Regions from separate parts of the Dialister pneumosintes genome, predicted to be linked through region 3. Evidence: a T-box and tRNA genes for the amino acid it is inferred to sense, from the RefSeq annotation. Region 3 holds a T-box; the other regions hold tRNA genes.
What was found. The T-box of region 3 lies ahead of serS (serine--tRNA ligase). A T-box ahead of a tRNA ligase gene usually reads a tRNA of that ligase, here a tRNA-Ser.
Positions count from the first base shown of each region.

Region 1: it has a tRNA-Ser gene. The T-box ahead of serS (serine--tRNA ligase) is inferred to sense a tRNA for this amino acid. The anticodon was not compared.
Region 2: it has a tRNA-Ser gene. The T-box ahead of serS (serine--tRNA ligase) is inferred to sense a tRNA for this amino acid. The anticodon was not compared.

Region 1 is NZ_CP017037.1:867,656-869,938, reverse strand. It holds gene BCB69_RS04285 (Na+/H+ antiporter NhaC family protein) at 1-938, shown strand, start outside; tRNA gene BCB69_RS04280 (tRNA-Ser) at 1,026-1,118, shown strand; gene potE (putrescine-ornithine antiporter) at 1,158-2,283, opposite strand, start outside.
Region 2 is NZ_CP017037.1:184,200-186,482, forward strand. It holds gene BCB69_RS06385 (hypothetical protein) at 1-211, opposite strand, end outside; gene BCB69_RS06390 (hypothetical protein) at 267-446, shown strand; tRNA gene BCB69_RS00980 (tRNA-Ser) at 952-1,041, shown strand; gene BCB69_RS00985 (YitT family protein) at 1,110-1,988, shown strand; gene tig (trigger factor) at 2,141-2,283, shown strand, end outside.
Region 3 is NZ_CP017037.1:562,318-564,600, reverse strand. It holds gene rnmV (ribonuclease M5) at 1-121, shown strand, start outside; gene rsmA (16S rRNA (adenine(1518)-N(6)/adenine(1519)-N(6))-dimethyltransferase RsmA) at 114-977, shown strand; T-box leader at 1,021-1,209, shown strand; gene serS (serine--tRNA ligase) at 1,261-2,283, shown strand, end outside.

The DNA of each region.
Region 1 (2,283 bases), 310 kb from region 3:
CAACAGGTACATCCATGGGAACCATTGCGTCTATTGTACCTATTGCAGCAGGGATTGCTGTTAAAAGTGGGGTCTCGGAAGCTTTTATGGTAGCAGCTTGTGTAGGTGGGGCGATGTTTGGAGATAACTTATCTATGATTTCAGACACGACTATAGCGGCAACTAAAACACAAGGGTGTGAACTGAGAGATAAGTTTAAAGTGAATTTTAAAATTGCATTACCGGCAGCTATTATTACTATATTATTGCTATTCTTTTTCGGTCAGCCGGAAGCTACTGTAACTATAGGAAATTTAGATTATAATTTAATAACAATTATTCCATATATTGCCGTTTTTGGACTAGCACTTTTAGGAGTCAATGTATTTCTGGTACTTGTTTCAGGAATTGCTTTGGCAGGGGCTATCGGAATTATAGGATTTGATATGACTATCATTTCTTTTGCACAGAATATTTGGGATGGATTTACAGCAATGAATGAAGCTTTCTTTTTAGCACTTTTCTGTGGCGGAATTTCTGAAATGATTGCTTATTATGGCGGTATTCAATGGTTGATTACGAAATTAAATCATATGATAAAAGGAACTAAATCTGCTCAGTTATGTATTGCCTTTTTAGTTTCCTTAGTAGACTGTGCAACAGCTAATAATACCGTAGCAATTATTATTAGCGGGGGAGTTGTGAAAGATATCAGCAATGCTTATGATATAGATTCTAGAGTAACAGCATCTTTACTTGATGTATTTTCTTGTGTTTTACAAGGGATTATTCCTTATGGTGCACAACTTTTGACCGCATCGGCATTAGCAACAAAAAATGGAATATTATTGAGCTCTATCGAAATTATCCCTTATATGTGGTATTGTTGGTTATTAGGAATATTTGGTATACTTTCTATTTTTATACCTTTTGCTAAATTACCGATTAAAAAGAATTAAGATAGAAAAGAAGAGTGAGGAAGTCTTAATTTTATTCTTGACAGTTAGTTGATTTCATAGTATTCTTTTATAAGTCAGCTAACATATGGAGCGGTACTCAAGAGGCTGAAGAGGACGGTTTGCTAAATCGTTAGACGGGCTTATACCCGTGCAAGGGTTCGAATCCCTTTCGCTCCGCCAAATAAAAAAACACCGATTATCGGTGTTTTTTTATTTGCATTAATTCGTAGATTTGTTAGTAAATCCATATAGAGTCCAACCGAACATGGTAAGCAAAGAGCCATATGTCATTGCTTCTAACCCTGAACTGTAACAAGCATAGAAACAATAAATAGAAGCAATGAAGCCAATCATGTTAGCTGTTCGAGTTTCTGCGTAATTACGGTTAGCCTGTTCCATGATGGTAGGAATGGTAGGAAGAGAAGCTAAGGCTAAAAAGAAAGGAACCAGGTTTGTTACTACAGTAAGATTTAAAAGTAACATAAACTGTTCACTTAATTTAGGAGACATAGTCATAAGTCCAAGCAATGTTTGAATTATAGTAACGGCAATAATACCTTTTACCGGAACATCTTTTGTGTTGGTTTCACCTAATAGTTTAGGGAAGTACCCGTTTATAGCAGAATCTTTATTTACATTTCCCATAGTAAATTGCCATCCGATAAGGGATCCTAAACAAGCAATAATAAACATGGCATTTACAATTTGACCAATCATAGGGTTAAGCATTTTGGTAAAAACCAGTCCGAAAGGGGCTGTACTTGCTGCTAATTCTGCGTTGGGGACAATACCAAAAATTAAATTAGTAGAAAGAATATATATAATGGCAGCAAGTGTAGTTCCACCTAATACCGCTAAAGGAACATTTTTCTCGGGATTTTCTACAGCATCTACATTAGCACAAGCGGACTCCATACCTAATAAACCCCAAATGGTAACTGCAATAGATTGTGTAATGGCAGAACCGGTAGATAGATCATTTACATTCCAGTTTTCTACATATAATGGGAATGAAAAATAGAATCTACCAATAAGAAGTAAGGATGCAATAGGAATTAAAATACCCCATACGGCATTTCCTGCGATAATTCCGGTAAGTTTAGCTCCTCCTAAGCTTCCTAAATCTGCAAGCCATAAAATGGCGATGGTTGCACAAGCCATCATAAGTGGTGTTAATTGAATGTGTAGAAATTCTGCTGCATATCCAACAACGGAAAGAGAAATAGCTACATCAGATATTAAAATAGAAAAGCTATAAGTAAAGTTAGTAAGAAAACCTCCTGCTTTTCCAAAGGTATACTCTGCATATCCTCCGAGTCCTCCTGATTTCTTACTGTACATACTG
Region 2 (2,283 bases), 380 kb from region 3:
CAAAGCGCAATATAGGAAAAAGGATCTCGTAGTAAGAGATAGTTTTTTTGGGTAATCTATGAATCCATACTCCGGCAGTAATTCCTATTAACACAATAAAAACTCCATCATAATGGAGCAATACAGGCCATAAAAATGTATGTGTAATGGGAATAGAGAAGTAATGGAGTATAAAAGCAAATAATGCTGCATATAAAACAGGCGTTGCCATAATCTTTTTTATGACTAAAAAGATGGATTTTGTATGAATAAATGTATTTATAGATATGCGTATTAATGTAACAGCAATAAGCATTAAAATAGCAATAGATAAAGCTGTTTGTGAACAATTGGGAATACTAGTGTTTATTGTTATGTATGGGGCATGTGTAAATACAAAAAATATAAATACAATGCCTAACGCTTCCATATCAGAAGCTAGAAATGAAGAAATTGAAATTTCATAAGAAGGAAATGCTTTTTTTATAAAATACCCTAATAAGCTTGTAATAAATAAAATGAATATGAATAGAAATGTACTTCTTATCTCCTTTATAGGAGTGTATCGGTATAAACATAAAAAAGTAAATAAAGGGATGGCAACATATGAAGAAATAATATTATAAGTGCGTATATCTAAAGAAAAATATTTATCGAGAAGATATCCTATCATTATGAATAATAATAAAGGGAATACATCATAATAAATAACTAATATATAGTCCATGGAAATCTCCTTGTTTGATTATGTACCTGTATATATGTATAAGTATAGTATAACTTCTAAAAGAGGTAAATCTTTATAATTTATTAACAAGATTATTTAACGAGAGATTACCTGATGACTATTTTGATTACATTTAGGTTTACTTATAACATGAAAGTTGATGGGTAGATAACCATATTTCATGAATAAAAATATAAAGTACATTGACAGTTTTTGTTTTATTTTATAAAATATTAAAAGTTTATGGAGGGGTGTCCGAGTGGTTGAAGGAGGCGGTCTTGAAAACCGTTAACCTTTCGCGAGGTTCATGGGTTCGAATCCCATTCCCTCCGCCATAAAAGCACTGCATAACGGCAGTGCTTTTTATATATTTAATTAAAACTTGTATCGCTTTGGAGGAATTATGACCGAAATAATAAGAAAACTTTCCTTTAAAAAGTTGATTTTAAATTTTATAGGATTAACTCTTGGGGCTATGATTTATTCTGCCGGGCTACATTTATTTTTAGTTCCTAATAATATCATTGATGGTGGGGTTGTTGGTATTAGTCTTATTTTATCGGAGTTAACTAAAATTTCTTTTTCTTTTTGGGTAGTTATTTTAAATATTCCATTCTTTTATTTAGGGTATAAACGCTTAGGGAAAAGCTTAGCTGTTTTTGCTACGGTAGCAGTTGTTATTTTATCTTTCTGGACACATTGGTTTGAAACATGGCAGCCAATAACTACAGATCCTTTTTTAGCAACTATATTTGGTGGTGTAATTATCGGAATCGGGGTTGGGTTAGTTATACGGAGTGGAGGTTCTTTAGATGGAACCGAAATAGTAGCCATTTGGTTGGATAGAAAAATTTCTTTTTCTGTAGGAGAAATTGTATTATTTTTTAATATTTTTATTCTAGGAAGCGCAGGATTTGTATTTAATTGGAATAGTGCGATGTATTCTTTAGTTGCTTATTTTATTTGTTCTAAAGTAATAGATATAGTTACGGTCGGATTAGATGAATCTAAAGGAGTTCTTGTTGTTACTAATTATGGAGATGAAGTATCTGATGCATTAAATCATATGGGAAGATCTGTTACGATTCTTTACGGACAAGGCGGCTATCTTAAAAATGAAAAGAAAGTGCTATATCTTGTAGTAAGTCGATTAGAAGTAACTGCATTAAAGCAAGTAGTACATTCTATTGATGAACAAGCTTTCATTTCTGTTTTTGATGTGAGTGAAGTACATGGCGGTTTTACTAAAAAGAGGCAATTTATTTCCAATGATGATGGATAAAGGAATCGAACTCATTACTTGAAATCTATTCACTGTAGAAGCGTTTTGTTTGTGCTTTTATCGAATATATGCTATCATATATGATGCAATTTGTTTATGAAAATGAAAAAGGTATCATTGTTGGTATAACCAACTTAAGGAGGAGTCAATAAATGAATGTAAAGGTAGAGAATTTGGATCAGCATAAAGTAAAGGTAACTGTCGAAGTACCGGCTGATGACGTAGTGAAGGGCTTTAAACAAGCTGTTTCTCGTTTTGCAAATCAAGTCAAGTTAAAAGGTTTCCGCAAAGGTAA
Region 3 (2,283 bases):
CGCATTATTGCATATAGGTTATGGAAATGCTAAAACATTTTTAAAAAAATTAAATCACTTTAGTATATCGCGTGAAGAGTGGGATAAAGTAATAGCTGCTATGGAGGAAATTCATGTTTGAAGTAGAACTTGCAGATAAAAAGGTAATTTCATATATTTTAAAACGTTTTAACATTCATGCTAAACATAGACTGGGGCAAAATTTTTTAGTAAGAGCGGATGTTGTTAAGGCTATTGCAGAAGCAGCAGAGCTTACGGAAGAAAGTTGTGTTTTAGAAATTGGACCGGGTATTGGTATATTAACACAAGCCCTAGCTAGAACCGGAGCAGCTGTTACTGCAGTAGAAATAGATAAAAGTTTAGAAAAAGTTCTTTTGCATACATTAGAACCTTATGAAAATATAAATATTATTTATGAAGATATTTTAAAATTGAATTTATATGAATTAATGCAAGGGAAAATTTGGAAAATAGCGGCTAATTTACCGTATTATATTACTACACCGATACTCATCTATTTAATACAGACAGAACTTCCTATTTCTCTTTTTGTATTTATGATACAAAAAGAGGTGGCTGCACGTATTATGGCATCACCAGGAACAAAAGATTATGGTGCATTAACATTGGCGATTCAATTTTATTGTACAGCTGAAATTGTTATGGATGTACCTCCTTCTTCCTTTATCCCGAAACCGGCTGTTATGTCAACTGTATTAAAATTAAAAAAACGGAAAGAACCGGCGGTTAAAGTAAAAGATAAGAAATTATTTTTTAGTATGGTAAAAATAGCTTTTGGACAACGTAGAAAAGTGTTTACCAATGCTTTGAAAGCAGGTGGTATTAATAAAACTATGATTGATGAGATTTTAAGACGGACTCAAATAGATGGTACGCGACGTGGTGAAACATTTTCTATGCAAGAGTTTGGGCTATTAGCTGATGCATGGTATGACCTTATTCATGAAAAATCGTAAATTACATTATCTTTACAAAAGCAAAGAAGAAGTGTATAATTTTTTTAATACAATGATTGAGACTAATCTATTTAAATTATAAGCAGAGAGTAAACGGTTGGTGTAAGTTTACATGATTTAATAGAGTTCCACTCAGGAGTAGTCGATGAAGAATCGAACGGGGTACCCGTTATAGTACACAGAGCTGGCTTTATGCAATTTGGGTGGTACCGCGATTGACTTCGTCCCATGGGGATAGAAGTCTTTTTTATTTTTAATTATATTGTTTTAAGAGGTGATTTTAATGTTAGATATTAAATTTATTAGAGAACATGTAGACAAAGTAAAACAAAATTTAATTCACAGACATAATTCTTTTGACTTGGATAAAGTTATTGAATTAGATCAAAAACGTAGAGCACTTTTAGCACAGACAGAATTACTTAAAAGTGAAAAAAATGCAACTTCTAAAAAAATTGCAGAAGCTAAGAAAAATGGCAAAGATGTGCAAATAGTTATAAAAGAAATGAAAGAATTAGGAGAAAAGATTTCTGAAATAGATTACACGTTAAAACAAGTTGAAGAAGAATTAAACATAGATTTACTTCATTTACCCAATATGATTGATAGTAGTGTTCCATTAGGTAAAGATGATAGCGAAAATCCGGAAGTACGCAAATGGGGAACACCTAGAACTTTTAATTTTCCGATAAAAGCTCATTATGAATTAGGGAATGATTTAGGTATACTTGATTCTGAACGCGCAGGGAAAGTATCCGGAGCACGTTTCTGCTTTTATTTAGATATGGCAGCAAAACTTGAACGCGCTGTATATAGCTTAATGCTGGATATGCATACAGAAGAAAGTGATTATACAGAAGTAATATCTCCATATCTTATTAATGCATCTTCTATGCAAGGTACAGGGCAATTACCTAAATTTGCAGATGATATGTATAAAGTGGAAGGTGAAGATATGTACATGACACCTACTGCTGAAGTTCCTTTAACTAATTATTTTGCAGATGAGATATTAGATGCGAATATATTACCTGTACATATGGCGGCACTGACACCTTGTTTTAGAAAAGAAGCAGGATCTGCTGGCAAAGATACAAGAGGACTTATTCGTCAACATCAATTTCATAAGGTGGAAATGGTTAAATATTGTATACCGGAAGAAAGTTGGGATGAGCTAGAATCTTTAACAGCGGAAGCAGAACGTGTATTACAACGATTAGAATTACCATATCGTGTTGTTTGCCTTTGTTCCGGAGATATAGGCTTTTCTTCTGCTAAAACTTATGATATTGAAGTTTGGATGCCT